Regions from separate parts of the Rhizobium sp. 05L419 genome, predicted to be linked through region 1. Evidence: riboswitches for the same ligand, from Rfam matches in the RefSeq annotation. Region 1 holds a riboswitch; the other holds the start of a gene.
The links. Region 1 has a riboswitch for thiamine pyrophosphate ahead of thiC (phosphomethylpyrimidine synthase ThiC). Riboswitches for the same ligand answer to the same signal wherever they lie in the genome.

Region 1 (10,795 bases):
GGCTGGGCAGGACATTCTGAAGACCGGTACGTCGTATGAGTATGCCATCGGCAAGGATGCTGCTTCCAACGACAAGCTGGTTGCGCTCTCCGATCTAGAGGCACCGAAGGTCGACGCCGCGAAGCTGAACAGCAAGAAGGTCACCGAGTTGATGACCGCTGCTGGTCTCATCTAGGGCCTCGTGTCGCAGGTTCCTCCGGTCAAAACTATTGCTTTTGGCTCAAGAAAACCTTAGGGCATGACGAAATCCGGCAACCGCTTGGTCAAGAGCGGTTGCCTTCCTTTTTCAGGGTGTGAAGGCGCAGGCCTTGCTGCAGGACAACAGATTGCTCGCTCCTGGCCAACAGATGCCGACGGTGCGGCCGATGGTCGGACTGAACCGGCTGCGCGCCCGTATGCCGCATGTCTCCGTCGTCCTCATCGCTTCGGCCGTTGCCCTGTTCAGCCTGGTGCCGCTGGGTTTCATCGGCTGGATCACCGTCGATGTGGGTTGGGAGACGGTCAAGGAGCTGGTGTTTCGGCCGCGCGTCGGCGAATTGCTGGTCAACACCGTCCTCCTGGAATTGATCACCGTTCCTCTCTCCATCCTGCTGGCGGTGACGCTTGCGTGGCTGACCGAGCGCACGGATATTCCCTTTGGCCGGCTGTGGTCTTGGCTTGCCGTCGCCCCGCTCGCCGTTCCCGCCTTCGTGCACAGCTATGCCTGGGTCAGTTTGGTTCCGGGGATGCGCGGGCTGCAGAGCGGCGTCTTCGTTTCCGTGCTCGCCTATTATCCATTCCTCTATCTACCTGTCGCAGCCGCGCTTCGGCGGTTGGATCCGGCGATCGAGGATGCGGCTGCCTCGCTCGGCCTCGGCCCCTGGGAGGTGTTTTTCCGCGCGGTCCTGCCGCAGCTTCGGCTTGCGGTTTGCGGCGGTTCTCTGCTGATCGCGCTGCACCTTCTGTCGGAATACGGCCTCTACGTGATGATCCGTTTCGACACGTTCGCCACCGCGATCGTCGATCAGTTCCAGTCAGCCTACAACAGCGCGGCCGCAAACATGCTGGGCGGCGTGCTGGTCGGCTTTTGTCTCCTGCTCCTTACGCTTGAGGTTTTGCTGCGCGGCAACGAACGCTATGCGCGCGTCGGATCAGGCTCGGCCCGTCCGGCCGATCGCCGACGTCTCGGCTGGTTCGTCGTACCAGCGGTGCTCCTGCCAGCCTTGTTGGCCTGCCTCACTCTTGGCGTGCCGTTGGTGACGCTTGTGCGCTGGCTCTATCTCGGCGGCATCGATGTCTGGCGACTGGATACGGTGGGCAATGCGTTCGTGCAGACCATAGTCCTTGCCGTCGCCGGCGGCATACTGGCGACGATGGCAGCTGCCCCGATGGCCTGGCTTTCGGTGCGTGCTCCTGGACGGTTCCAGCGCATTCTCGAAGCTTGCCACTACTATGTCGGTTCTCTGCCAGGCGTCGTCGTGGCGCTGGCATTGGTCACGATCACCGTCCGGCTGGTTCTGCCGCTGTATCAGACGTTCGCAACGCTTGTCGTTGCGTATATTCTCCTCTTCCTGCCGCGCGCAATGGTCGGTCTTCGTGCCAGTATCGCGCAAGCCCCGGTCGAGCTGGAGCGCGCTGCCATGGGTCTCGGGCGCACGCCGGCGCAGGCGGTGCGGCAGGTCACCATGCGGCTTGCGGCACCGGGAGCGGCAGCCAGTATCGCTCTGGTGGCGCTCGGCATTACCAACGAGCTGACGGCGACTTTGATGTTGGCGCCCAACGGCGTCGAGACGCTGGCGACCAAATTCTGGTCGCTGACCAGCGAGATCGACTATGTGGCGGCCGCGCCTTACGCCTTCATGATGGTGGTGCTGTCGCTGCCGCTGACCCTTCTCCTCCATGCTCAATCGAAACGGACTGCCGGACAATGACGCTGCTCACGATCGCCGGCACCAGCAAGCGCTACGGCCATGTCCAGGCGCTGGAAAACATCTCGCTCGATGTCGCGGCCGGCAGCCGCACGGCCGTCGTCGGGCCTTCGGGTTCGGGAAAGACAACGCTTCTTCGCATCGTCGCCGGTTTCGAGCAGCCGGATATCGGACGGGTGACGCTGGACGGCGAACTCCTGGCCGATGGACCCGTCGCCGTACCGGCGTACAAGCGCGGCATCGGCATCGTCTCGCAGGAAGGCGCTCTCTTTCCGCATCTCAATGTCGCCGACAATATCGGCTTCGGTTTTCAGCGCGGGACGCCTGATCGTGACAAGCGCATCGCCGAGCTACTCGATATGGTCGAGCTCGACCGCAACATGCTGACCCGCCGGCCCCACCAGCTCTCCGGCGGCCAGCAGCAGCGCGTGGCGCTGGCGCGTGCGCTTGGCCGCAAGCCGCGACTGATGCTGCTCGATGAGCCATTTTCGGCGCTCGATACAGGACTGCGGGAAAACATGCGCAAGGCCGTTGCACGTGTCCTGCAGGCGGCTGGCATCACCACCATCCTCGTCACTCACGATCAAGCCGAGGCACTGTCCTTCGCCGATCAGGTTGCCGTGCTGCGCGAAGGCCGCCTCATTCAGGCCGGGTCACCGCAGTCGCTCTATCTGCACCCGCAGGACCGAGAAACAGCTCTCTTCCTGGGGGATGCGGTGATGCTGCCCGCGATCATCAAGAACGGCTTTGCCGATTGCGCGCTCGGCCGTGTCGCTGTCGATAGCGGCTATCAAGGGAAGGTCGAGATCATGCTGCGCCCCGAGCAGATCCGCGTCGTCACGGACGACAGCGAGCCGAAGTATGGCGGGCGCGTCGTCGAGGTCGAGTTTGGCGGCGCCACTTGCACTGTTGCAGTCTCGCTTGAAGGCGTGGCGCTGCCGCCGATCCTGATCAAGACCTCGAGTGTGGCGCTTCCCGAGCGCGGCGACCGCGTTCGCCTCGACATCGCCGGCAAGGCGCATGTGTTCGGCCGCTGATCAGGCCGTTTTGCGCTCGGCGTCATTGATGCTCGCGTCGAGCCAGCCGCCGGTAAAGCCCGCTCGCTGAAGGCCGGCGCGGATCACCGGCGATTGCCGCATCAGGCTCCAGATGAAGTCCGAGCGCTCGTTTTCGATCGACATCACCAACAGCCCCTGATCGATGCCGACACAACGGTCGTCGACCCAGCCTTCGGGCCGCGCGGTCTTGACCGTCGGATTGAAGCCGCCGGGAAAGCGGTCTTCATAGAGCAAGGCGGGATAGGTTGAGAGAAGCGCGCGAAGGCCCCCGAGCGAGGCCTGTCGATCGTAGGGAAGACAGGCGAGTGCTGCCCAGGGAGCAAGCGTACCATCGTCGGGGCCGAGAGGGGCCCCGCGAGCGGCGTAACCCAGGACGCGTGGGCGACGACCTCCGCGCATGTTGCGCGTGGGCGGTGGACCGTCGGTGGCGGAAAGACCCCAGACATCCTTGTTGTAGCCGACGAAATGGCCGGGGTTTCGCTCGGCGTAATCCCGCTGAACGGCGATGCAGGTCTGCGTGTTGCGGAAATAGTCCCAGTTTTGCTTGGCCATCGGCCTGTCCTGGATGCCGCGGAAATCGATCCATGCATGCGAAAACAGGTGGATGAACAGCGGCCCCGCATAAAGATAGGCCTGATCGCCGAAGAGCATCCACGAATAGCTGGATGTAAAGGCGTCGTAGCTCGATTGCGGGATCGGATGCGTCGGCGAAGCAAGCGCCAGCATGTAGAGCAGGACGGCTTCGTCGTAGCCCTGCCAGCGCCAACGCAGAAAGCCGCTTCCCGGCTTCCAGCCCATGCACACGGTCTGGCCCTTGTTCAACGCCCAGTGCCAGTCGATTCGCTCATAGATCAGGGTCGCCAGCCGGCGGATTTCGGTTTCTGCCTCGTCGTCGCGGTCAAAGTAGGCTGCCGATGTCAGGATGCCGGCGACGAGCAGCGTGGTATCGATGGTCGAAAGCTCGCTGTTCCAGGCGCGGTGGCCGGTATCCATATGCAGGAAGTGATAAAAGAAGCCGTGGTACCCGATCGAGTGGCGTTCGCGGCCCTGATGGCCGTCGGCGAAGAAGCATAGCGTTTTCATGGTGCGCTGCACGGCGTCTGGCCGCTCCATCCAGCCGCGTTCGACCGCAACGGTATAGGACGACAGCGCAAAGCCTACCGCCGCGATACTGCAGGGAACGCCCGCAACGGAGGTATCGGCAACAAGGCCGTTGTCGGGATTGTAGTGCTTCGGGAAATAGTTGAATGCACCCCGCTGCAGCCTGTCGATCAGCGCGGCGTCTGTTTCCTCGGTCCGTTGCAGCATGTGCTCCAAGCCCAATTTGTTGTCCCGCCCCCGGTTCACCATGCGCAAGCGCCGCGCGCAAATCAATCCTTTTTGAAGAAACTGTATACTCTGGATGTCCATGCAGCCTTACGTCGCCTTCTTCTTCAGCGTATCTCCCCCTTCGACCACGCTTGCGCTGTTCTCCAAGCAGAGGTAGCCGCAAGCCATTCCTTCGTTCTTGTCTCTGGATCGCCGTTCAGGGTGATATCGGTCACCACTGCCGCGCTGTCTGCACCATGCCCAAAGACGCCTTCGATGCGGTCTATGTTCAGACCGCCGATGGCGACAAGCGGCAGATCACCGATGCGCGCTTTCCATGCGCTGAGCCGATCCAGCCCTTGCGGAGCCCATTTCATCTGCTTGAGTATGGTCGGATAGACCGGGCCAAGCGCGATGTAATCCGGCTTTGCGGCCAACGCGGTTGCCAGTTCGGCATCGTCATGGGTCGAGAGCCCAAGTTTCAATCCAGCTGAACGAATGGCCTGGAGATCGGCCACGGCCAGATCCTCCTGGCCGAGATGCAGGAAGTCGCACCGCTCCTCGATGGCGAGCTCCCAGTGGTCGTTGACGATCAGCTGGCATCGATGTGCAGCGCATATCGCTTTCGCCGCACGGATCTCGGCGCGCAGTTCTGCCTGCGTCAGGTCCTTGATGCGGAGCTGCACCAGCTTGACGCCGAGCGGTACCAGCCGGGCAATCCAGCCGGCGCTATCGACGATGAGGTAGAAGGGATCGAGCCTCATGAAAAGACCGCCCTTCCGATGACCGGCGTTGAAGGTACCGCCATGTCGCGCGGCTCCATCATGCCGGCGCTGAACGCCTGCCTGCCTGCCTTGATCGCGCTGGCGAAGGCTGCCGCCATGGCGACGGGATCGCCAGCCCCGGCAACGGCAGTGTTGAGGAGCACCGCGTCGAAGCCGTGCTCCATGACGACGACCGCATGCGACGGGCGGCCGATACCGGCGTCGACAATCAGCGGCACGTCGGGGAAATGCGCGCGCATGGCGCGAAGGGCAGGCAGATTGAGCGGTCCGGCAGCACTGCCGATCGGTGCGCACCAGGGCATAAGGACCTTGCAGCCCGCCTCCAGCAGCCGTTCGGCCACCACCAGGTCGTCGGTCGTATAGGGAAACACCTCGAAGCCTTCGCTTGCAAGAATGCGCGCGGCCTCGACCAGGCCGAAGACGTCGGGCTGCAACGTATCGTGGTTGCCAATGACCTCGAGCTTTATCCAGTTGGTGGCAAACACCTCGCGCGCCATCTTCGCCGTCAGCACCGCCTCGGAGACACCATGGCAGCCGGCGGTGTTTGGCAGGATGCGAACGTCGAGCGCCCGGATCATCTCAATGAACGCGCCGCCATTGCGGCCTCCGGCGGTCTCGCGGCGCAGCGAGACGGTGACGATCTCCGTTGCCGAATGCCTGACTGCTTCTTCGAGAATGGCTGGTGAGGGGTAGCGCGCGGTTCCCAGCAGAAGGCGGGAGGCAACTTCGGTTTCATAGAGCTTCAGCATCGATCAGCCTCCCTGCATCGGCGACAGGATTTCGATTGTGTCATTGTCGCTGAGCGCGTGGTCGAGGCGGTCTTCGCGGTGTACGAGCTCTCCATTGACGGCCGTCGCCAGCCACTCGCCCTGGTATTCCAGCAGCGCGAGCAATTCGGACAACGTCTTTGCTTGGATAGTCCGGGGCTCGCCATTGATAAGCAGTTTCATGAGGCATCCCTTCCTGTTGTATTTAGGGCGGTGGAATTTGACGAAAAGACAAGGTCGGCCGCTTCGGCAGCCAGTGTCGGCGCCAGCAGGAAGCCGTGGCGATAGAAGCCGTTGAGCGACACCACGTTTCCATCGCGGGTCGCGCGGGGGAAATTGTCTGGGAAGGCAGGGCGGATGCCGGCGCCGGTTTCCATGACGGCTGCGTCCGCAAAGGCTGGATGCAGCGCATAGGCGGCGTTGAGCAGTTCCATCAACGAGCGTGCCGCGATCGGTCCGTCGAAGTCCGTCTCGATCATCGTGGCGCCTACCATGAAGCGGCCATCGCCACGGGGAACGACGTAGACCGGAATACGCGGATGGAGCAGGCGAACGGGTCGGGCAAGTTCGATCTCACCGGTCTTGAGGTAGAGCATTTCGCCGCGTATGCCGCGCATGCCGCGCATGCCGCCGGTCCCTCTCATTCGCGCGATACCGGTGCAGTCGACGACCTCATCAAAATTGCATTCGTCGGCAGGCTCGCCACTGAAAGCGACGCCCTCTGCCGCGAGCTTTTTGCGTAACGACGTCAGGACCCGTCGGGGGTCGAGATGGGCTTCCTGCGGGAAGAACAGGGCGTGCCTGAAGCGCCCGGCAAGCGCCGGTTCCAGTGAGGCGATGCGCTCCTCTTCGAGCCATTCATACCCGCTGGTTCGCCCGGCAAAGCGCTTCAGCTCGCCTTGGTCGCGGGCCGGCGCGACCACAAGCGTTCCGTTGCGACGTACCTCACCCGGCAGGATCGCGTCCCACCGGTCGGCGGCGTCGATGCCACGCGCGAGCACCGCCTCGCCGGCGCTTTCACGCTCGCACCAAGGCGCCAGCATACCGCCGGCGAGCCAGGATGCGGCATGGCTGTAGCCCGGCCGGGGGTCCGCGACCGTGACATTGGCACCGCGCGCGAGGAGTTCATGGGCGGCCGTGAGGCCGGCGACGCCGGCCCCTTTGACAAGGACAAGCATGTCACTCGGCCGCAGGCTTGACGGCATCGACCGCCATGTAGAGATCGCCGCCTTCCCGGTATTTTGCCGCCATGGCATCCAACCCTTCCTTCTGCGCCTCGGCGCGGATGTCGTGCGAGATCCGCATGGAGCAGAATTTCGGGCCGCACATGGAGCAGAAATGTGCGACCTTGTGGGCCTCCTTCGGCAGCGTCTCGTCATGGAAGCTGCGAGCCGTCTCCGGATCCAGCGAGAGGTTGAACTGATCCTCCCAGCGGAATTCGAAGCGGGCGCGAGACAGGGCGTCGTCGCGCAGCTGGGCGGCCGGGTGGCCCTTGGCAAGATCGGCGGCGTGGGCGGCGATCTTGTAGGTGATGACGCCGGTCTTGACGTCGTTGCGATCCGGAAGGCCAAGATGCTCCTTCGGCGTCACGTAGCAGAGCATGGCAGTGCCGAACCAGCCGATCATCGCCGCACCGATGCCCGATGTGATGTGGTCGTAGCCGGGTGCGATATCCGTCGTCAGCGGCCCGAGCGTGTAGAAGGGCGCCTCGCCGCAGACGGCGAGCTGCTTGTCCATATTCTCCTTGATCTTGTGCATCGGCACATGGCCTGGACCCTCGATCATCACCTGGCAATCCTTCGCCCAGGCGATCTTCGTCAATTCGCCCAGCGTTTCCAGTTCGGCAAACTGGGCCGCGTCATTGGCGTCCGCGATCGAGCCGGGGCGCAGGCCGTCGCCGAGCGAGAAGGACACGTCGTAGGCACGGCAGATGTCGCAGATTTCGTCAAAGTGCTCGTAGAGGAAGCTTTCGCGGTGGTGATGAAGACACCACTTGGCCATGATCGAACCACCGCGCGAGACGATGCCGGTGACGCGGTTGACTGTGAGCGGGATGTAGTGAAGCCGCACGCCCGCATGGATGGTGAAGTAGTCGACCCCCTGTTCGGCCTGCTCGATGAGTGTGTCGCGGTAGACTTCCCAGGTCAGGTGTTCGGCAATGCCCTCGACCTTCTCCAGCGCCTGGTAGAGCGGTACGGTTCCGATCGGCAGCGGCGAGTTGCGGATGATCCATTCGCGGATGTTGTGGATGTTACGGCCGGTCGACAGGTCCATGACGGTATCGGCGCCCCAGCGTGCCGCCCAGACCATCTTTTCGACCTCTTCGGCCATCGACGAGGTGACGGCCGAGTTGCCGATATTGGCATTGATCTTCACCAGAAAGTTCCGGCCGATAATCATCGGTTCTGCTTCGGGATGGTTGATGTTGGCGGGAATGATCGCCCGTCCCGCCGCCACCTCCTGCCGGACGAATTCAGGTGTGACGTGATCGGGAATATGGGCGCCGAAGCTTTCGCCGTCGCGTACCATTGCTTCGACCTTGGCCTTGCGGCCGAGGTTTTCGCGGATGGCGATGAACTCCATCTCGGGCGTGATGATGCCGGCCCGCGCATAGGCGAGCTGGGTGACCGCCTTGCCGTCCTTTGCCCGCAGCGGTTGACGCTGGCCGGGAAATTCGGGCGTGAGGCGCTCGCCGCTGGCAAAGCCGTTGTCTTCGGGGCGGACATGCCGGCCCAGGTAGGCCTCGACGTCGCCGCGGGCGAGCACCCAGTCGCGGCGCAGTTCAGGCAAGCCTTGCTCGATGCGGATGTCGGCGCCGTCGATGGTGTAGGCACCGGACGAATCATAGACCACAACGGGCGGCTCGCCCGATGTCGGGTGGACGCTGATCTCGCGCATCGGCACGCGGATGTCGGGATGGATATCTCCGGGAATGTAGATCTTCCGGGATGCCGGAAGCGCGCCGGTGGTCACGGTCGGGGTGAGATTTTTTGCGGCAATATTCATGGTTGAGGCTCCAAGTTTGCAATTGGAGACCCAGTCCTCAGCCGGAAAGATGAAAAGACGCCAGCACGGATTCCACGCGTGAATCCGAAGCCTTCCGAGCGCTTGCACCGTCCCTACGCCAGTATGAACTGGATCAGGTTCAACGGGTCACTGCGCGCGATAGCAGTATCTCAGCCCCTTGCCGGGACCCCCCTGGTGAATGCGAAAAGGTTAGAGTGTATGGGGCGACGCTGTCAACCCATCGGCATTGCAGCCATCGACAATGACGGCACGCTTCTTGGCGTTGTAATCGCCATGCCGGCGGAACCGACCCGGACACCGCGGATTGCAAGCCCACCAAAACGACAGGGCCGACAACTGGCAGTCTGCCGGTTGAGCGATCCTGAATTCAGGCGTTCGATGACTTGCCGAGACTTCTGGTCGCCGGCTTGGGGGAGTCAAAATCCTACGTCATAGCCTATCGCCCTGCCGGCAAAGGCCGTTCAGCGAATATGAAGCGCGTGAAAGTCGGTTCGCCCGAAACGATTAAGACCGCTTCCGAGGCGTGCAAGATTGCGTTTTCTATGCTTGGCAAGGTTGCTGCAGGCGGTGATCCAGCGAAGGATAGAGCGGAAGACAAGCGTCGCAAAAAGTCGCGCGTCACTGACCTCCTCGATCGCTATGAAGTCCTGACCCTAGCTGATGCGAATAGACGACGTGGTTGACTGGAATCACGGGTAGCAAAGGCGCCCGTGCTGTCGAGCCACGTCGCCGTGTATTAATTCGTACCGCTACGGTTGCCAGACCGGCTCCGCGAGCCAATTTCCGGGAAATCCGGCGTTCTGCATATTGATTGGAGGAAGGATAGGCAGGGTTTGCACATGAGTACGGAGGCGTTGCCCCCATTCGCTGCTAGGATTGATCACTTTCATCAAAACCTGAAGAATGAGCACTGCTGCATAAAGACGTGTCTTAGCTTGGGTATTCGCTTGGACGTGATCAACAAATGGCAATGACCCTGTGGCTGGCCATTTTGGATGATTGACCAGTGGCTTGTTCCAGAGGCGCGAATGATGAGCGCAAACGTTTCGAACGTCGTTCAAGCACCTCATCCAGCTTTCCAAAACCCGGCTGTCGTTGATCCCATAGTGATTTGCAATTTGATCGCGATCTTGGACCTGCAAACCGGCATACAGCCTTGAGAGAGAGCCAAATTCCCATAGTTCGACATCGATCCAGATCGGCGGATAGTCACCGGCATACTTCTGTTTAAAGTGTTTTGCAAAGTCCTCTCGCGAGTCTTGGAATTTCTTATCCTGCCTGCTCAACCACTCGTGATGCAATGTATCTGTCGAGTTTTTTGCCTGTCGGCGAGCAAAGTTACCATGGAGGTAACGAGGGTCGCGGTGGGCTCGCGGATTGTACTTTCCAATTAACAGCGCGACATCCGTTCTGATTGCGATTTCAACTCGCTCCAGCGCATCGAGCACAATCAGACGCAATTTCTTGTCAAATACGTACAGTGCCATGATGTCGGCAAACGTGACCTTTGGCCGAAAATCATCTTTAATTGAGTGAGAGCCGTCTGGGAGTATCTCAGATTGCCTGAACGGAAACCAGTAGGCGCTTAGACGATAATATCCTATGCGGGAAAGACACGCTTTCGCCTTAGGAAGGTCGGTAATAGACATTCCACGCGCTTGCAAGAGCGCAACCTGCTGATCGGTCGTCAGATAAGGTTTGGTGTAAACTGTCATCAACTTTTAAAATGAAGATCGACCCGTACAAAAAGTGCAAGCACTTAGTGAAGAGGGGCCGATCGTGTCGAGAACTGATATGATGCATCAATCCGCCATTAGCAAGGCGACAATCGAATCATCATTAAAATATGGTAGCAAACGAGTTGCTACCATATTGAAATACTCCGGTCAACAGGCATTGATGCCATTGAATTGACTGCGGTTTCACCGTATCAGATTAAACTG
Region 2 (10,795 bases), on a different contig from region 1:
ACCGCTTCTGGGGTGGCGCTGCTGGCCTGCGTGGTGCGCAGCAGACCACCGGAAACCATGTTCACGGTAATGCCCAGAGGGCCGAGTTCGGCCGCTGCCGTGCGGGTCAGCGACAGAAGCGCACCCTTGGCGGCCGTATAGTCGTGGTACGGCACGACGGGATTTTGAAACAGATTGGTGCCGATCGTCACGATCCGTCCGAAACCGCCCGAAGCCATGCCCGGACGGGCTGCCTGGATCAGGTTCAGCGCACCTTTGACCGCGGTGTCGAGCTGCGAGGTCATTTCCGCCCATGTCAGCTGATCAAGCCTTGGACGGGCATCGCCGTTGAAGCTGAAATCGGCAAGCGCGTTGTGAACGATGGTCGTCGGCGCACCGAAGGTCTCCGTTACCTCCGCGACCATGTTCCTGGCGGCCTGCCCGTCGCGGACATCCGCCATGAACGCTCTGGTGCGGTCGCCGAGGTTGGCCGCGAGTGCCTCGGCCTCCTTGCTGCTCGCTCGATAGTTGATTGCGACCATTGCCCCTTCGCGGGCAAATGCGGTGGCGATCGCTGCTCCGAGGCCGCGGGCGGCGCCGGTGACGATGACCGTCTGCTGGCTGATCGTCTGTGTCATGGCACGTATCCTTCCTTCGTCTGCCAAAGCTCGTGGAAGTGCTGGACGGGGCCATGGCCGGAACCGACGTCGAGCGTATGGGCGTGTGCGACGGCACCGGCGAGATAGGATTTCGCCTCCGTCACGGCTTGAAACAACGTTGCTCCTCGCGCCAGTTCGGCAGCCAGCGCGCTCGACAGAGTGCAGCCCGTTCCATGTGTGTTCGCGGTCGCGATCCGGACAGCCTCAAACCAGCTCACCCCACCGGATGTTGCGAGCACATCGGGGCTCTCAACGCCGTCGAGGTGGCCGCCCTTGACAAGAACCGCCGCCGGACCAAGCGCGCGCAGCCGCTGCGCCTGATCCGCCATCTCCTCGCGGCTTTCGGCAGCGTTCCCGTGAAGAAGTGCGGCCGCTTCCGGCAGGTTCGGCGTCAAAAGCGTTGCCATTGGCAAAAGTCGGAGTGTCAGGACCTCGACGGCTGTGGGATCCAGAAGATTGGCGCCACCCTTGGCGACCATGACAGGATCGAGCACGATCGGAATGCCGCCGTGCGGCTGGAGCGCGTCGGCCACTGCATCGGCGATCTCGGCATTGGCAATCATGCCGATCTTGACGGCGTCGACACGCACATCGGCAAAGACTGCTCTGATCTGATCGGCCACGAAGGTGGCGGGCACAAGATGAACGCCGCAAACACCCTGGGTGTTCTGCGCCGTCAGCGCCGTCAGCACTGCCATGCCATAGACGCCCCGGGCGGCGAAAGTCTTGAGGTCGGCCTGGATGCCGGCACCGCCGGATGGGTCCGACCCTGCGATGGAGAGAACGTTGCGGATCATCTTGCTTCCTTTCTGATGGCGTCGATCAAGCCGCGGGCTGCAGCTTCCGGATCGGGGGTGCCGCAGATCGCGGAGACGACAGCCAGCCCGTCGGCTCCGGCTGCGAAGACGTTCCGAACATGTGCGGCCTTGAGACCGCCGATGGCAACGGCCGGCACGGGGCAGACCTCGACAAGGCGCGCCAGACCGGCAAAGCCGATCGGTTGCTTGTGATCGGGTTTGGTCGGCGTCTGGAAGACCGGCCCGACACCGGCGTAGTTGACGAGCTCCGAATCGACTGAAGCCGCCAGTGCCTGCGTCTCGACGGAGAGGCCGAGGATCATCTCGGGACCGATGCGTTGGCGTGCCGCGTATGCGTCCATGTCGTCCTGGCCGATGTGGAGCCCGTCGGCACCAATGGCGATTGCCGCTTCCACGTCATCGTTGATGACGACGAGCGCACCAGTGCCCGCAAGTACCGCCTTCAGAGCCAGGCCCGTCTCTATCATCCGCGCCGTGTCTGCATGCTTGTCGCGCAGTTGTACGACGGTCGCTCCGCCAGCAACGGCCGCGCGGGCGGTCTCGACCATGCCGCGGTATGCGCACAGATCAGGGTCGAGGACGAGATAGAGCGAGAGATCGAGTTGCGTCATGCCATGCGGATCCTTGCGTGGCGATCCAGAAAAGCACCGTCGACTGCGGCAAGGCTATCGAGGAACCGCCACGAAAACGAACCGGGACCCTCCGCCTTTCGAGCCGCTTCTTCGCCGGCAACGGCGAAGGTCGCGAGTGCTGCAACGGTTGCGTCGAAGGGCGCACGCGGAAATGTCGCGGCAAAGGCGCCGACCAGGCAGGTGAGAGAGCATCCGAGCGCCGTTATCTGCGGCATCAGCGGCGAGCCACCCTGGATGCGAACAGCCCTTTCACCATCGGTGACGAAGTCGGTCGCCCCGGTGACGGCAACAACCGTCCCGTAGGTCCTGGCAAGGTGCCGGGCTGAGGTTTCGGCCTGTTCGACGGCATCGCGACTGTCGACGCCGTGGCCACGACTCGCTTTGCCTGACAAGGCGATGATCTCCGAGGCATTTCCGCGGATGATTGTGGGACGCAATTCAAGCAGCCCGCCAACTGCCTCCCGCCGGAAGCCGGTCGCGTAGTGGGCGACCGGATCGAGAACCCAGGGCTTGCCGCCGTCATTCGCCGCTTTTGCAGCCGCGCGCATGCCTTTCATCCACGCCGAGGAAATGGTGCCGATGTTGATCGTCAGAGCTCCAGCAATGCCGGCAAATTCGCCGGCCTCCTCCTCGGCATGCACCATGGCAGGCGAGGCGCCGACCGCCAGCAGCACATTGGCGGCAATGTTCATGGCAACGAAATTGGTGATGCATTGCACGAGCGGCGTCTGCTCGCGCATCGCATTCAGAGCCGCTCCCGGCGAGGTCTGGTCTTGCATTTTGCCCTTTCACGCGGGGGGCAAGGCGCGGGGACGAAACGCAGGATCGCAAAGTCCCGAGCGACTCCCTCCGCCAGCATTATCTGGTTCAGGTTCCAAGGGTACTTCTCAGTCCGCCTTCCGGCGAACGCCCCTGTCTCTCAATGGACCATCTTGTTGCAGAGAACGGGCCGCCTGTCACTTCAAATGTCTGACACAGCCGTCGGATGCCGGCTGTGTCAGCGACGCTATTCGTTTGCTGCGCAAGCCGCCGGAAGGGCGACGTCCTGCAGACATGGCAGCACCGAGGCTATTCGGCTGCCTGGTAGACGTCTGCCCGGCGAGCCGATGTTCTCGGTCCCAAGGCAGCGGCAAGCGTCACCGCGACAGAGAGCGTCGCGACAAAGGAGATGCCAGCAAAGTACGGATCCCAACCGAAGCCCGGTGCGGCTGCGAATACCGCCGATGCCGCCGCGAGCACGATGCCGCCACCGATCTGGAACGAGGCGAACAGCAACCCCGAGGCCAGACCGGATTTGTCCTCCTCGACATCGGACAGCGCTGCCACCTGCACCGAAGGATAGGTCATGGCATAGCCGACGCCGAGCGGAATCTGCGAGAGCGCCACCAGAAGCACCGGATGGATGTGACCGACCGCGGAGATCCAGAGGATATAGCTGGCCGCTTGCAACGCAACGCCCGCTGTCATGAGGCCGGTGGTGCCACGGCTCTGCCCGATTGCGGCAAAGCGCGGCGCCAGGATCATCACGCAGACGCCACCGAAGGCGAAGCAGAAGCCGGTCGCAAACGCCGACCAGCCAAAGACGTTCTGATAATAGAGCGTCGCGATGAACTGGAAGCCGACATAGACCCCCTGAAACAGCGCGGCGACGGCGTTGGCATGGCTGAGTTTGGCTCGACGGAAGATCGCGAGCGGCACCATCGGATCGGCATGGCGCATCTCGACGACCAGGAAGAGGCCGATCAGCACAACGGCGGCCAGCAGCGAGCTCCAAGTCGGCAGCGCATCCCAGCCGGCGGCTGCGGCGTTGGTGATGCCGAACACGAAGAGCAGGAGGCCGGGGGTGATCGTCAGGGCTCCAGCCCAATCGAACGTCGGGCGCGGGCCGGTCCTCGGCTGATCCGCAGGCAGCACGAAGGGGGCGACTGCAAGCGCAATCATGGCCACCGGCGCACCCATCACGAGCGTTGCCCGCCAGCTGACGATGGTCGCCGCGCCGCCCAGGACCATTCCGAGCACAAATCCGGTGGCCCCTGTCGACGCAAACACCCCGAGCGCCTTTGCGCGCGCATTGCCCTCGCCGAATACGGAGAGCAGCAGGGCAAGAGCAGCCGGCGCCGTGAAGGCGGCGGCAATCCCCTTCACCAGGCGCGCGGCAATCAGCGTCGGCCCGCTGTCGACGAAACCGCCGGCAATACTGGCAGCGGCGAAAATGCCGAGAGACCAGAGGAAGGTGCGGCGATGTCCGAAGACATCGGCCACACGGCCCCCAAGCAGCAGGAAGCCCCCGTATCCGAGCACGTAGGCGCTGACTGCCCATTGCAGGGATGTAGCCTTCATGCCGAGTTCCGCCTGGATGGCGGGAAGCGCAACGCCGATGGTCGAGACGTCCATGGCGTCAAGGAAATTGGCAGCGCACAGCAGCAGCAACGCCAGGCCGGCTCCGCCTTTCGGTTTGGAAATAGTCATTGATGATCGTTCCTTTCGTGCTGGCGCCGCGGGAGGATCGGGCGACAGAGGAACGAGAAAATGTACAGCTTCAGAACCTATTGCAAATTGATAGTACCTATGCCAGGTATTACTGGAGATGATGAATGATGCAATCCTCCGCAAGATAGACCTGAACCTGCTGCTGGCATTTTCCGTGCTGATGCAGGAACGGAATGTCAGCCGTGCCGCCGAGCGACTTCTGCTCGGCCAGCCCGGCCTGTCGGCTGCGTTGAAGCGGTTGCGCGAGACGCTCGACGACGAGTTGTTCGTCAGGGTAGGACGAGGGCTGCAGCCAACACCAAGGGCTCTTGCCATCGCACCGGCGATCGAAGACGCATTGTCAGGCATAGAGCGAGCCATTCGGCCGCCGACGGCATTCGACCCCGCAAGCTGGCAGGGCGAATTCCGGATCGGCATGTGCGACAATCTGGAGTCGGCGTTTTTCGGCCCGTTGGTGGCGCGATTGCGCGAACTCTCACCCGGATCCCGGCTGGTCGGTATAGCGTCCGACAAGCGCGACGCTGCGCGCATGCTCGATGAAGGCGCCTACGACTTCAGCGTCTCCGTCCATGACGATCCTGCGTCCTGGCACATCCGTGCGCCGCTCTTCAACCAGTCTTCGATCTGCGTCTTCGACCCTGAGCAGGTGAGGCTGAAGGCTCCTTTGAAGCTCGAGGACTTTGTCAAGACGCCGCATTTGACCGTGTCTTTCGAAGGCAACAGCGCCAACAACCTCGATGTCGCTCTTGGCCGCGTCGGCCTGCGTCGTCAGGTGGTCGCGACGGTACCGCGCTTTTCCGCCCTGCCGACGGCGCTAAGGGCAATGCCTGCAATCGCGACGATTCCGGAGTCGATTGCCCGATGCATGGCGCAACTGCATGGACTTGCGCTCTCGGTGCCGCCGCTGGACCTGCCGGCAGACCCGGTCACCATGCTCTATCGGCGCGTCGACCGCGCCGACGGCCGATCGGTCTGGTTCCGCAGATTGTTTGTCGACGTCGTTGTCGCGGCGCTTGAGGCTTCCGGCTGCACCACAAACGTCTCCAGGGCTGCTTAGTAACCCCGCTCTCTGCGCAGGCCTTAGGCGCCGGCTTCCTTGATTGCTTCCATGGCAACAAATGTCGACGTGTTTGCAACGAAGGGCAGGCTGGAGATCTTTTCGCCGAGAACCTGCCGATAGTTTGCAATGTCCGACGTCCGGATCTTGAGCAGATAATCGAAGGCGCCAGCGATCATGTGGCATTCCTCGACCTCCTGCAGCTTCCTGACTGCGATATTGAATGCGTTCAGGGCATTCTCACGTGTGTCGGAAAGCTTGACCTCGGTGAACGCAACATGGTTCCTGCCTAGCTTGTTGACATCGATGATGGCGCGGAAGCCCAGAATATAGCCATCTTCGATCAATCTCTTGAGCCGCACCTGGCAAGGCGTATTCGACAGTCCGACGCGCTTTGCAAGGTCCGTCACCGACATCCGGCCATCCGCCATCAGCGCTTCGATGATCTTGTGATCGAAAAGGTCGATTTCTCTGCTGTGGCTTGACGTCGTCACAATAATTCCCTTTGAAACGGCAAATTAATGGCGAAATACAGGTTTGTTGGCCATAAATCAAGTGAAATTGACCTCATGAAATCTGCTAGCTTGTCCACCTGTCCCAATAGGAGCTGATATGACGAGCATCAATGGCGCGGTGGCGGCCGAGGTCACCATAGAGAAGGCAGATGGCACTGCAAATCCCTTTGACGGGTTTGCACCGGCCATCCGCCCTCAGAGCGAGCTGAGGCAGGCGATCACTTCGGCCTACCGCACGCCTGAAACTGTGTGCGTTCCCCGCCTCGTCGATGCCGCAGCTCTTCCCGATCAGGTCCGGCAAGCCGCCGCAAAGACCGCCCGCAAGCTGATCGAAGCGCTGCGCGCCAAGCACAAGGGCACCGGCGTCGAGGGACTTGTGCACGAATACTCGCTTTCCAGCCAGGAAGGCGTGGCGCTGATGTGCCTTGCCGAAGCTCTGCTGCGCATTCCCGACGCCGCGACGCGTGATGCCCTGATCCGCGACAAGGTTTCTGAGGGTGACTGGAAGGCTCATCTCGGCGGCGGTCGCTCGCTTTTCGTCAATGCCGCCACATGGGGCCTTGTGGTCACCGGCAAGCTGACATCCACTGTCAACGATCGCAGCCTGTCTGCGGCACTCACGCGCCTGATCGCCCGCTGCGGCGAGCCGGTCATTCGCCGGGGCGTCGACATGGCAATGCGGATGATGGGCGAGCAGTTCGTCACCGGCGAGACCATCGACGAAGCGCTGCAGCGGGCAAAGACGCTCGAACAGCGCGGCTTCCGGTATTCCTACGACATGCTCGGCGAAGCCGCGACGACCGGCGCCGATGCGCAGCGTTACTACAGGGATTACGAGAGCGCGATTCACGCGATCGGCAAGGCCTCCGACCGCCGCGGCATCTATGAGGGTCCGGGCATATCCATCAAGCTCTCGGCCCTGCATCCGCGCTACGCCCGTGCGCAGGGCGCACGCGTGATGGATGAACTGCTGCCGAAGGTGAAGGCACTGGCGCTGATCGCCAAGTCCTACGACATAGGCTTGAACATAGACGCCGAAGAGGCCGACCGGCTGGAACTGTCGCTCGATATCCTGGAGAGCCTGTGCCTGGACCGGGATCTCGCGAACTGGAACGGCATGGGATTTGTGGTGCAGGCTTACGGCAAGCGTTGCCCCTTCGTGCTCGATTTCATCATCGACCTTGCCCGTCGCGCCGGGCGCCGCATCATGGTGCGGCTCGTCAAGGGCGCCTATTGGGATGCGGAGATCAAGCGCGCCCAGGTCGACGGCCTTGACGATTTTCCAGTCTTCACGCGCAAGATTTACACGGACGTTTCCTATATCGCCTGCGCGAAAAAGCTGCTGGCGGCGACAGACGCTGTCTTCCCGCAGTTTGCCACGCACAACGCCCAGACCCTGGCGACGATCTACCAGATGGCAGGGTCCGACTACTATGTCGGCAAATACGAGTTTCAGTGCCTGCACGGCATGGGCGAGCCGCTTTATGACGAGGTCGTCGGACGCCAGAACCTGAACCGTCCCTGCCGCATCTATGCACCTGTCGGCACGCATGAAACGCTGCTCGCCTATCTCGTGCGCCGTCTCCTTGAAAACGGTGCCAACTCGTCTTTCGTCAACAGGATCGCCGACCCCAACGTCTCGATCGAAGAGCTCGTCGCCGACCCGGTCGACATCGTCTCGACGATGGCTGTCGTCGGCCAGAAGCACGACAAGATTGCTCTTCCGACCGACCTCTACGACTTGCGCCGGAATTCAGGCGGCCTTGATCTTTCAGACGAAGCGGTGCTTGCGGGATTGACCCACGCGTTGAAGGCCAGCGCAGCGCAGGCCTGGGAAGCGGTTCCAAGCCAGACGACGTCGCCAGCCGCCAAGCCGCGCGACGTTCTCAACCCCGCCGACAGTCGTGACGTCGTCGGCACCGTACGCGAGACAACGCAGAAGGAGGCGGCAATTGCCGCCGGGGCAGCAAAGAGGATCTCGTCATCCTGGGCTTCGGTATCGCCGGGCGACAGGGCGGTCATGCTCGACCGCGCCGCAGACATCATGCAGGCCCGGATCGAGACGCTGCTCGGGCTGATCATTCGCGAAGCTGGAAAGTCGGTGCAGAACGCCATCGCCGAGGTGCGCGAGGCGATCGACTTCCTGCGCTACTACGCAGAACAGGCTCGCCGGACGCTCGGTCCGTCGCATGCGCCGCTTGGCCCTGTCGTCTGCATCAGCCCGTGGAATTTTCCGCTGGCAATCTTCACCGGGCAGGTTGCGGCGGCATTGGTGGCCGGCAACCCCGTTCTGGCAAAACCTGCCGAAGAGACGCCGCTGATCGCCGCCGAAGCGGTCCGCATCCTGCACGAGGCCGGAATCCCGCTCGATGTCGTCCAGCTCGTGCCCGGCGACGGCCGGGTCGGAGCCGCGCTCGTTGCGGCGCCCGAAACCGCGGCTGTGATGTTCACGGGATCGACCGAAGTTGCCCGGCTCATCCAGGCGGAGCTCGCAGGGCGCCTGTCTGCGAGCGGCGAACCTATTGCGCTGATCGCCGAGACCGGCGGCCAGAACGCCATGATCGTCGACTCGTCGGCGCTCGCCGAGCAGGTTGTCGGCGACGTCATCGCCTCAGCCTTCGACAGCGCCGGGCAGCGCTGCTCGGCACTGCGTATCCTGTGCCTGCAGGAAGACGTGGCAGATCGGACGCTTGCGATGCTGAAGGGCGCGCTTCAGGAACTGACAATTGCCAACACCAATCGCCTGTCTTCCGACATCGGCCCTGTCATCACCGCCGAGGCGAAAGAGATCATCGAGACCCATGTTCGGGCGATGCGGGAGCTTGGCTGCACAGTCGAACGAGTGGAACTGCCTGAAGCAACCCAGCACGGCACTTTCGTTTCCCCCACCATTGTCGAATTGCGCACCATTTCCGATCTCAAACGGGAAGTCTTCGGGCCTGTCCTTCACGTTATCCGCTGGCGCCGCCAGAATCTCGACCGGCTGATCGACGACATCAACGCGACCGGTTACGGCCTGACGTTCGGCCTGCATACGCGCCTGGATGAAACCATCGCGCACGTGACGTCGCGCATCAAGGTCGGCAATATTTACGTCAACCGCAACGTCATCGGCGCTGTGGTCGGCGTACAGCCTTTTGGTGGCCGGGGCCTGTCCGGTACCGGACCCAAGGCCGGCGGGCCGCTCTACCTTGGGCGTCTCGTCAGAACACAACCCATCCCGCCGCAGCACAGCTCGGTCTATAGCGATCCGGCGCTATCGGATTTCGCCAAGTGGCTTGATAGAGAGGGGCTCCAGGACGAGGCCGAAATGGCGCGCAATCTCGGCGGTCAATCAGCGCTCGGTCTCGAAACCGAGCTTGCAGGTCCGGTCGGGGAACGCAACGTTTACGCGCTCCACGCCCGCGGCACGATCTACTGTGCGCCCGTTTCGGCCGTCGGCCTGCGCCGGCAGGTGTCATCGGTGCTTGCCACCGGCAACAGCGCGGTCATCGACTGTGGCGATGGTCTTCGTTCCAGCCTGAACGGTATTCCGGCAAGCGTTGCCCAGCGCATCGCCTTCAGTGACGCTGCGGGCGACGGCACGCCGATGTCCGGCGCCCTCATCGAAGGCGATCCCGATCGCGTCTTAGCAATGCTGCAGAAGGTCGCCGCAATGCCAGGTCCATTGTTGCTGGTGCAATCGGCCTCCACGCTGGAGCTGGAGCAAGATCCCGAGGCCTATTGCCTCAACTGGCTGCTGGAGGAAGTGTCGACGTCGATCAACACGGCGGCAGCGGGCGGAAACGCCAGTCTGATGTCGATTGGCTGATTGCTGCTGAGGCATGTCCGAATGAAGAAAGGCCGAGCCGCGATCGCTCGGCCTTTTTTGCTGATCGTGAGAAGCGCCGATCGGCACCGTACGGGAACTGCGCAGAATGCACTTGTGCAACGAATGGCGGCGATCCAATTTTGCGAGCGACCAAACAGCCCGACAGGACAGCGCCATGAACGAGACTTTCCACCAGCCGATCGACGCCGCCGACGTTCCGCGTTTTGCCGGGCATGCGACCTTCATGCGGCTGCCTGTCGCCAGAACCGCCGAAGGACTTGATATCGCGTTGGTGGGAATTCCGTGGGACGGCGGGACGACGAACAGGGCGGGGGCGAGGCACGGCCCGCGCGAGGTGCGTAGCCAGTCCAGCCTGATGCGCCGGGTTCATCACGTCTCCGGCACCGAGCCATTCGGCATCGCAAACGTTGCCGATGTCGGCGATCTGTCAGTGAACCCGATCAACCTTGCCGATGCCCTGAGCCGTATCGAAACCGGCATGGCAGCGATCGTCGCTACGGGTGCTATTCCGCTTTCGGTCGGCGGCGACCACCTGATGACGCTTCCAGTTCTGCGCGCTGTCGCGAGGGAGCGGCCTGTCGGGCTCATCCATTTCGATGCCCATTCCGACACCAACGACCGGTATTTCGGCGATAATCCCTACACCCACGGGACGCCGTTCCGCCGCGCCATCGAAGAGGGCCTGCTGGATCCGAAGCGGATCGTGCAGATCGGAATTCGCGGTTCGATCTATGAGCCCGATGAACATGACTGGGCAAGGCAGCAAGGCGTGCGCATCATCTACATGGAGGAGTTTGTCGACCGGGGCGTCAA

Region 2: another riboswitch for thiamine pyrophosphate. It lies ahead of thiM (hydroxyethylthiazole kinase); the one in region 1 lies ahead of thiC (phosphomethylpyrimidine synthase ThiC).

Annotation. Positions count from the first base shown of each region.
Region 1 covers NZ_JBFTOF010000004.1:112,951-123,745, forward strand. Annotated here, with positions in the region: gene AC1DMK_RS06565 (iron ABC transporter substrate-binding protein) at 1-175, shown strand, start outside; partial or broken gene AC1DMK_RS06570 (ABC transporter permease) at 239-1,910, shown strand; gene AC1DMK_RS06575 (ABC transporter ATP-binding protein) at 1,907-2,944, shown strand; gene AC1DMK_RS06580 (glucoamylase family protein) at 2,945-4,273, opposite strand; gene AC1DMK_RS06585 (thiamine phosphate synthase) at 4,399-5,037, opposite strand; gene AC1DMK_RS06590 (thiazole synthase) at 5,034-5,807, opposite strand; gene thiS (sulfur carrier protein ThiS) at 5,811-6,008, opposite strand; gene thiO (glycine oxidase ThiO) at 6,005-7,003, opposite strand; gene thiC (phosphomethylpyrimidine synthase ThiC) at 7,005-8,831, opposite strand; TPP riboswitch at 8,924-9,035, opposite strand; gene AC1DMK_RS06610 (hypothetical protein) at 9,236-9,535, shown strand; gene AC1DMK_RS06615 (Abi family protein) at 9,602-10,567, opposite strand.
Region 2 covers NZ_JBFTOF010000016.1:61,285-72,079, forward strand. Annotated here, with positions in the region: gene AC1DMK_RS19655 (3-oxoacyl-ACP reductase) at 1-617, opposite strand, end outside; gene thiD (bifunctional hydroxymethylpyrimidine kinase/phosphomethylpyrimidine kinase) at 614-1,435, opposite strand; gene thiE (thiamine phosphate synthase) at 1,432-2,067, opposite strand; gene thiM (hydroxyethylthiazole kinase) at 2,064-2,867, opposite strand; TPP riboswitch at 2,916-3,012, opposite strand; gene AC1DMK_RS19675 (MFS transporter) at 3,157-4,557, opposite strand; gene AC1DMK_RS19680 (LysR family transcriptional regulator) at 4,676-5,635, shown strand; gene AC1DMK_RS19685 (Lrp/AsnC ligand binding domain-containing protein) at 5,659-6,129, opposite strand; gene putA (trifunctional transcriptional regulator/proline dehydrogenase/L-glutamate gamma-semialdehyde dehydrogenase) at 6,248-9,961, shown strand; gene speB (agmatinase) at 10,137-10,795, shown strand, end outside.